Regions from separate parts of the Arthrobacter sp. Sr33 genome, predicted to be linked through region 2. Evidence: riboswitches for the same ligand, from Rfam matches in the RefSeq annotation. Region 2 holds a riboswitch; the other holds the start of a gene.
The links. Region 2 has a riboswitch for thiamine pyrophosphate ahead of thiC (phosphomethylpyrimidine synthase ThiC). Riboswitches for the same ligand answer to the same signal wherever they lie in the genome.

Region 1 (4,462 bases), on a different contig from region 2:
ACGCCGCGGGCGTGCCGGGCCAGCCCGAGGGTCCTCCATTCGTCCACCAGCAGCCCAACGAGGCGCAGCCCCGCAAGCGCGCCGAGCACAAACCGGTGCGGCATCCGCAGCTTTTGCGCCAGGGCATCGGCCAGGTCCGTCGGATCGGTAGTGGTGAGCAGGAAAATTCCGGGCAGGGCGATGGCCAACCCGCGCAGGCCAATCGCAATGCCCGAGTTCACCGAATCCTGGGTGAACAGAATCGGGCCGAACTCCAGCAGGACAGCGCCGGTCTTCTCGGCGAGCAGCGCCGTACCGTAGGCGGCAACCACTGCCGCCAGCACCAGAGGCCAGGTCCGCTTCAGCAGTTGCCAGGCGCTGATCCCCAGCAGCGGGAGCAGCAGCAACTCGCTCACGAGGACGACGGCGGCGCTGACCCAGTCGATGCTGAGCATCACCACCACGGTGACCAGCACGGCAGCGAACAGTTTGGATAGCGGGTTGGCCCGCGGCAGGAGCCGGCCCGTGAGGTGGGGGGTCAGAACGTCAACACTCACGGACGCACCTCCACGTCGGCTCTGCCGTCGGCGACCCGTAGCAGCCTGCTGCCCAGCGCGTCGGTGAACTCCTGGTCGTGGGTGACCGCCAGCAGGCTGCCGCCGTCCTGGATCAGTTCGGCAAGCAGCGCGACGAGTTCGGCCCAGGTGTTGGCATCCTGCCCGAAGGTCGGTTCGTCCAGGACCAGGATGTCCGGGTCTGTTGCCAGCATGGTCGCCACCGAAAGCCGCCGCTTTTCACCGCCGGACAGGGTGAAGGGGTTTGCCTGCAGCAGGGAGGTCAGTCTCAACCGCTCGGCGATGGGATCCACCCGCCGCCGGACCGCCGCCTCGTCAGTACCCCCTAGCCGCCGCGGACCAAATTCCAGCTCGTCGATTACCCGGTTGGTGAGGAACTGGTGCTCGGGTTCCTGGAACACCGTCCCAATCCTGGTCACCAGTTGCGCTGATTTCCAGGCGTGCGGGCTACTCCCGGCTCCGCGGGAGAGGGCCGGTGCGGCCTCCAACTGGCCGCGCCGCGCCGGCAACAACCCGGCCAGGGTCAGCGCAAGCGTCGATTTTCCGCCACCGTTGGGGCCCACGATGCCCAGGGATGAGCCGGCGGTGAGGGCGACGTCGACGCCGTCGAGCACCGCCGGTCCCCGTTTGGCCCGCGCCACTGATAGTCCCCTGGCAGTAAGCAGCTCCTCCCCCGGTGAGGATAGCTGCGTGGGAACCGACGGTTGATGACCGGGGAGCCACACCCCCGCCGCCGCCAGCCGGGCCCGGGTCGACGCGTCGGTCAGCACCGTGCCTGGGGGGCCGTCGGCGAGGATCCCGCCGTCGGCCGCCAGCACCACCACCCGATCCACCACATCGGCCCACACCGCCACCCGATGCTCTACCACCACAAGGGTGGCGCCGGTGCGGTCCAGGACCCGCCCGACGGCGTCCCTTACCTCCAGCACACCGGCCGGGTCGAGATTGGCGGTCGGTTCGTCAAGCAGCAGGAGCCCGGGTTGCATCGCCAGCACCGCCGCCAACGCCAGGCGTTGCTTCTGGCCGCCGGACAACGCACTGGTGGACCGATCCAACGGCACCTCAAGCCCCACGTCGTCGAGCGCCCGCCGAACCCGCTGCCAGATCTGGTCGCGCGGTACGGCCTGGTTCTCGGCGCCGAAGGCCACCTCGTCACCGACCCGGGCCAGCACAATCTGAGAGTCCGGGTCCTGAAGCACCAGCCCCGCGCGACCGCGCACCTCACCGGGAGGCCGCCCGTCGAGGGTGAGGGAACCGTGCTGTTCGCCCTGCCCCTCATCGCCGAGGACACCAGCCAACCCGTGCAGCAGGGTCGACTTCCCGGACCCTGACGCGCCGAGCAGCAGCACCCGTTCTCCGGGCGCTACTGTCAGGTCAACGTCCCGGACCGCCGGGGTTTTCCGGCCGGCGTGCCGCCAGCTCCAGCCTTGCGCGCTGATGCTGACGGCCGACGGCGTATTTCCGTGGTCAGCCATACCGGTTAGACGTCAGCCGTTCGTCCGGAGGCGAAAGCCGACAGCACCCCCGTCTTGGCCAGGGCACGGACCGCCAGCCACGACACCAGGCCAGCGATAATCACGCCCGAGATCGAGGCGAACACCACGTACATCAGTTGCCATTCGAAGGCCCAGAGGGCGTTGTACAGGATGTTCTCGCTGATCGAGAGGGCCAGGCCCGCGCCAAGCCCGGCGAGCAAAGCCACCCCGAGGTTCCACCTGCGGTACAGGAACAAGAGGAAGATGAGCTCGGCCCCGACGCCCTGAATGGCTCCGGAGAGCAACGTGGTCAACCCGAACTGGGTGCCCAGCAGCGCTGAAACCGCTGCAGCCAGCACTTCGCAGTAGATGGCTGCTCCGGGTTTCCTGATGATCAGACCGCCAAGTACCCCCGCGATCAGCCAGCCACCTGTGTAGAGACCGGCCAACGGCGGGAACGCTCCGGTCAAGGCAGCGATGCCCGTGTAGCCGGCCGACCATGCGAAGAACACCACCCCGACGGCGACCGCCACCACCGAGGCAACGACAATGTCGACCACCCGCCATTGATATCGGGCGCGCAGCGTCGACGTGTTTTGAGTTGGTGCAGTTGATGAAGCCATGTGAATTTACCTCCTGAGGTACAGGAGGGGAGGGTATCCGGGCCCATGGCGGGTGCCACCGGCCGGGCACCCTGAGATACTCGACTCCCTTCGCCGGTACTAGCCGGATCAGGTTCGAGGGTCTGCGGTAGGCCGCACTCTCAGCGCCCGTCCATCTGGATGGACGGCGCTCCCCTGTCGTATGTTTAGCAATTTCAACTCTACACCTGAGAGGTTCGTACCCACCACGGTGGCCGGCGGCGGGCTCCCGGCTGTGCTGGTGCGTCTCACCTCAACAGGAAAACGCTAGGCTTGAGAAAAGAGCCACCATCGAAGGAGACACCATGAATCAGCTTATGAAACTGCTGGGCGTAGCACTGAGCCTTGGCGCGGGCATCGCCGGAGCCAAGGTCGTGGATTTCATCTGGCACAAGACCACCGGCAAAGCCTCACCGAAGGACGAGGACGGGCTCGAAAACAGCCTCCGTTCCGCCCTCGCGTTCGCGCTGATCTCCGGTGCCGTGCGCGCCGTCCTGCAGGTCCTCACCAACCGCACCACGCAGCGGGCAGCCAACCGGTTCGCGAAGTCCCGCGACCTGACGTAGGTCCTATTTACGTCTCATCGGGGCGCTCGGTCGGATTCCGGCCGGGCGCCCTCTTGTTGGCGGCGTTCTCCACCACCTCGTCAAGTTCATCCATGCTGAGCAGGTCTCGCCGCAGGTGTTTGGTGCGGTATCCCGCCCGGCCCACCATGTGGGCTGAGACGGGGACGGTGAGGAGCATGAAAATCCAGCACACCAGCAGGACCGGGATCAACACCCAGCTGCGCATCTGTAAGCCCATGGCCAGAAGGAACAGCAGCAGTCCCAGCACCTGAGGTTTGGTTGCCGCGTGCATCCGGGTGAGGAGGTCAGGGAAACGGAGCAGGCCGACGCCGGCAGCAACCGACATCAGTGCCCCTCCGATCATGAGAACGGCTGTCACCACGTCAATGAGAGTCTCGCTCATGCCCTACTTCCTGTCCGTGACGAACCGGGCGACGGTCACGGATCCAATGAATCCGATCACCGAAATCCCGACCAGAAGCACAATATTGTCCAGGTGCCGGTTCACTGCCATGTCCACGGCCAGCGCTCCACCAATGATGGCGAGCAGCACATCGATCGCGAGCACCCGGTCCAGGATCGAGGGGCCTCGCGCAATCCGATACAAAGCGCACAGGGCGGCGAATCCGAGCAACAGTCCCACAATAATTACGGCGCTCGTCATTTCCGGATCCCCTCCTCACGCTCTTCGTTCTCCTGATCGAACCGGACCTCAGTCTGCAGCAGCGCCAGATCATCCCGGGTTCCCATAATCCTGATCAGCCAGGCTTCGGTGGCCCGCACATCGGACCTGATCTTCGCCGCACCCTCCGGCGTCTTCACATTCAGGCAGTGCAGGTACAGCGTGGAGGTAGAGCGGTCCACCTCCACCACCAGCGATCCGGGGATCAGGGAGAGCGCGTGCCCGGTGACGGTCACCAGAAGGTCGGACTGGCTCCGAAGCTGGACTGCCACCACCGCGTTGACAAGCCTCGGGCCCTGCGTGAGCGAGAGCCAAAACACTTCGAAACTCGCCACCACGAGCTTGTACAGGAATCGTCCGATGAACGGGACCGCGTACAACACGTTGAATCGGCCGCTGAGCTCCACCGGCGGCAGGTACAGCAGGTTGGCCACTGCGTAGGCGATCAGGCCGCCAAAAATGAGGTTCCCCGGACTGAAGTCCTGCCACAGTGCGCCCCAGACGATGACCAGCCAGATAATCAGGGGCAGTTCCGTGATGAAGG
Region 2 (4,462 bases):
GAAGCCGACGACCCATCCTCCGCCGCCAGGTCCCTCAAATCAGCCCTCCCAGCGCCCACCTAACCTTTCCACGTGTCAGGGCCAATCAACTTTTACCTTGCTGCATAAGTGACACACCATTGATGAAACAGTCCCAAGCTGTGGCTCGGGTGGCGGGGTAGTTCATCCCTTGGATGCAAAACGGAACTTATATCAAAGGACCAACAAATTCGGAGGCGCAGGGCCACTACAAGTACCGCAAACGTCCTATCTCCGTGACCCGCCTGCGCAGGCAACGGATGATCCCATGGCTACTTTGTGCTTTTTAGGTTTGGGGTAGAGCGGGTTCGGGAAGGTAAACCTTGCCGCCTGAGGCGCGGAATTCGGCGGACTTTCCTGCCATCCCGGCGATAGCTTCCTGCGCGGCGGCGCCCCCGAATTGGTCCCTGATGTCCTGGGAGATCCGCATGGAACAGAATTTCGGTCCGCACATCGAGCAGAAGTGTGCAGTTTTCGCCGGTTCGGCAGGAAGTGTTTCGTCGTGGAACTGCTCAGCCGTCTCGGGGTCCAGCGAAAGCGCGAACTGGTCACGCCACCGGAACTCGAAGCGTGCCTTTGAGAGGGCGTCGTCCCGCTCCCCAGCGCCCGGATGTCCTTTGGCTAGATCGGCGGCATGCGCGGCAATCTTATAGGTGATCACTCCGGTCTTGACATCGTCCCGATTGGGCAGGCCGAGGTGTTCCTTCGGCGTCACGTAACAGAGCATGGCGGTGCCGTACCGGGCGATTTCGGTCGCCCCAATTGCCGACGTGATGTGGTCGTAACCTGGCGCGATGTCGGTGACGAGCGGGCCGAGGGTGTAGAAGGGGGCCCCGTTGCACAATTCCTGCTGCCTTTCCACGTTCTCCCGGACCAGGTGGAAGGGGATGTGGCCAGGTCCCTCCACCATGACCTGGACGTCGTACGCCCAGGCCCGTTTCGTTAGCTCGGCAAGGGTGTCCAGTTCGGCGAACTGCGCGGCATCATTGGCGTCCGCGATGGACCCGGGTCGCAGCCCATCACCGAGTGAGAAGGCGACGTCGTACCGGGCGAAAATCTCACACAGTTCATCGAAGTGCGTGTACAGGAAGTTTTCTTGATGGTGAGCTAGGCACCACCCGGCCATGATCGATCCACCCCGGGAGACGATGCCAGTGACGCGCTCGGCGGTGAGTGGAACGTAGCGCAGCAGCACTCCGGCGTGGATGGTCATGTAGTCCACGCCCTGCTCGCACTGCTCAATAACAGTGTCGCGGAAGATTTCCCAGGTCAGGTCGTTAGCCTCGCCGTTCACTTTCTCCAGTGCTTGGTAGATGGGTACGGTGCCAATGGGCACCGGGGAGTTGCGGATGAGCCACTCACGGGTGGTGTGAATGTCATCTCCTGTTGAAAGGTCCATGACGGTGTCTGCGCCCCACTGGGTTGCCCACTGCATTTTGCTGACTTCTTCGGCGATGGAACTGGTGACCGCCGAATTGCCGATATTGGCGTTGATCTTCACGAGGAAGGCCTTGCCGATAATCATCGGCTCCGATTCGGGGTGATTGATGTTGTTGGGGATGATCGCGCGCCCGGCTGCGACTTCGGAGCGGACCAGTTCGACGTCGCAATTTTCGCGTAACGCGACAAACCGCATCTCCTCGGTGATGACCCCGTGACGCGCGTAGTGCATTTGCGTAACGATCTTCCTGTCGCGGGAGCGCAGCGGGATGGGCTGCACACCCTTCCATTCCTGGCTGGCACGGCCGCGGCGGACCGCCGACTTGCCGTCGTCGAACAGGTTCCGTTCGCGCCCCTGATACTGCTCGACGTCGTCCCGGCCGTCAATCCAGGGCCGCCTCAGCGGCGGCAGGCCCACCACCGGATCACTGCCCGGACCGGCGGTGCGGTAGACGCGAAGTGGTTCGTTAGGACGGTTGCCCGGTGAGTTTTCGAGGGCGATTTCCGTGACCGGTACAGCCAGCCCATGCTCGGAATCGTGAACATACGAAAGGGACTGTGAATTCATAGCACTCAAAGGTTCCTACTTCCTTCGCCGGCATTACCCGGACAGGTTCAACGGTCGCGGACTGCCTCAGCCCGATCTCAGCCCCTGCAACAGGGCACCCGTGTGGATAAAACGACCCTAACACCCCTACCCAGAAAAGTGGGACCTGCGGTCCGGCCCCAACACAATGAACAAACTCGAATAAATCGATTCGAACGGGCAACTTGTGGGAGCAATGAGTGATAACGATGGCCGTAGATAATCCGAGCATCAAACGCATCCTTTCCCGGTATTACCCGGACAGGTTCCTGCGGCCAACAATGCTTTCATTCGCCCTGTTTGCCTAGTAGATGCCCAAGCTCCCGTTCTACCGGAAGTGACCGTAGTCTCGCTGCTGCCTAGGCTTAACCCTTCGGAGACAGACACCCTGCAAAAGGGCTGTTCCTAACCGCATCCGTTGGGGACCCTGGCTCTGTTCTACGAACGGGATGCTGAAAGGCTAGGGTGGCAGTCAAGCACATCGCCCTGCGTCGCTATCGGGGGTATCAGCCGCGTTGACGTACGTTCATTGCGTGATGCCGGTGCCGCCGGGGCGGCCGTTGTTTCAGCGGTCTGCGCAATCGACGATCCCCGGACCGCAGCCGAATCGCTTAAGGAGGAATGGTGTTACTAGAAGCTTCAACGCTGCACCGCATACCGCGGGTCCTCAGCATCGCCGGAACAGACCCGACCGGTGGTGCCGGGATCCAGGCCGACCTGAAAAGCATCGCCGCCATGGGCGGGTACGGAATGGCGGTCGTCACGTCCCTCTTGGCACAGAACACCCTCGGTGTCCGTTCCGTTCACACGCCGCCGGCACATTTCCTGATTGAACAGCTCGAAGCGGTCAGCGATGACGTCACTATCGACGCCGTGAAAATCGGCATGCTGACAGATGCGGGAACCATCACCGTCGTCCGGGACTGGCTCCGCCAAGTGCACCCGCCGCTGGTAGTACTGGATCCCGTCATGGTAGCCAGCAGCGGGGACAGGCTCCTGGCTGCCGACGCCGAAACCGCGTTACGGGAGTTGGTGAGCCAAGCGGATCTGGTCACCCCTAATCTTCCCGAACTCGCGGTCCTGGTGGATGAACCAAAGGCCGAGGATTGGCCTGCAGCTATCGAACAGGGCAAGAAGCTGTCCACAGCATCGGGAACAATCGTGCTCGTCAAAGGCGGCCACCTGTCAACAGAATCCAGTCCCGACGCACTCGTCGATGTCACCGGTCGGATAGGTCGTGCCAGCGAAAGCGTCGTGGAATTCATCCACCCTCGGGTTACAACCAAAAACACTCACGGAACCGGGTGTTCCCTGTCCTCCGCCGTCGCTACCGTCATGGCACGCACCGGTGATTGGGCCGATGCCGTCCGCCAGGCGAAGAACTGGTTGCAGGACACACTCATCCACGCCGACGAATTACAGGTAGGACACGGCAACGGGCCTATCAACCACTTCCACCAGCTATGGGCCGCGGCCCATACCCTGCAGCACAAACAGGACAGCAGCACGCCTTAAGGAAGAGGGCGTGTCCTATCGGTTTCGGGCCCAATAAGTCCGCCGATGAATACGAGAATCCCGGCGAGAACGGGCAATAGATGATTCGGTGCCATCCGTAGGTGCCACCGGACTACCGACGAGGGCTCATGCCAGCTGGACTCCTACCCGGGGACCCAACCATGGGTTTCATGATCCCAAGTGCTGACCTCGATGCTTACGCAGACAAGATGCGCCAGCTTGTGGGAAAGGGTACGGATTTCGAGGTCGACGCACGGTTTATAGACATGCTGGCCCACCGCAACAGTCGGATCCTCGATATAGGGTGCGGCATCGGATCGGCAGCTAACGCACTGCGTCAGAGCGGGCACAGGGCTTACGGCATTGATCCGACTCGGGCGGTTCTGGATGTGGCCGAGGACATTTTCGATGGAGGTTGGTATCGACAACTGGCAGTGGAAGAACTATCCGACGAGCGCCTGCGCGCCGAGGGTCTTCCCGACCGGTACGAGGTCATCCTGATGTCAGGCAACGTGCCAGCGTTCCTTTCTGAAGAGATTTTGGAGGACGCTTTCAGGAAGGTCTCTGGGCTGTTAGTAGACGGTGGTTTGTTTGTCGTTGGTACCACCGCTGCTACAAGGGGTGGTCCGAAGGCCCAAGACGCCGCGGCAAGGCTCGCAGGATTACTGTTCCTGAATCGATTCTCCGATTGGCACCTCAGCTCCTTCGAACAGGACTCAGCCTGGTCGGTGAGCGTTCATTCCAAACCAGGTGCGCTAAACGCTCATACCGGACCCGACGGGATCTTCATCCTGAAGCACTGACACCCGAATAGCCGGTCTCAGTGAACCGTCCCGGGAATCATGCCGCCTGTTTGTTGGCGGCGGCGTCGGGTGACGGACCGGCTTGTAGATCATAATATGT

Region 1: it holds a riboswitch for thiamine pyrophosphate, as region 2 does, so the genes downstream of both, ACX80T_RS06275 (ECF transporter S component) here and thiC (phosphomethylpyrimidine synthase ThiC) in region 2, are expected to answer to the same signal.

Annotation. Positions count from the first base shown of each region.
Region 1 covers NZ_JBTNDD010000003.1:249,138-253,599, forward strand. Annotated here, with positions in the region: gene ACX80T_RS06265 (energy-coupling factor transporter transmembrane component T family protein) at 1-536, opposite strand, end outside; gene ACX80T_RS06270 (ABC transporter ATP-binding protein) at 533-2,029, opposite strand; gene ACX80T_RS06275 (ECF transporter S component) at 2,035-2,652, opposite strand; TPP riboswitch at 2,721-2,838, opposite strand; gene ACX80T_RS06280 (DUF4235 domain-containing protein) at 2,976-3,236, shown strand; gene mnhG (monovalent cation/H(+) antiporter subunit G) at 3,244-3,639, opposite strand; gene ACX80T_RS06290 (monovalent cation/H+ antiporter complex subunit F) at 3,643-3,900, opposite strand; gene ACX80T_RS06295 (Na+/H+ antiporter subunit E) at 3,897-4,462, opposite strand, start outside.
Region 2 covers NZ_JBTNDD010000006.1:211,172-215,633, forward strand. Annotated here, with positions in the region: gene thiE (thiamine phosphate synthase) at 1-63, shown strand, start outside; gene thiC (phosphomethylpyrimidine synthase ThiC) at 305-2,026, opposite strand; TPP riboswitch at 2,029-2,138, opposite strand; gene ACX80T_RS10375 (thiamine phosphate synthase) at 2,463-2,678, shown strand; gene thiD (bifunctional hydroxymethylpyrimidine kinase/phosphomethylpyrimidine kinase) at 2,666-3,559, shown strand; gene ACX80T_RS10385 (class I SAM-dependent methyltransferase) at 3,730-4,362, shown strand.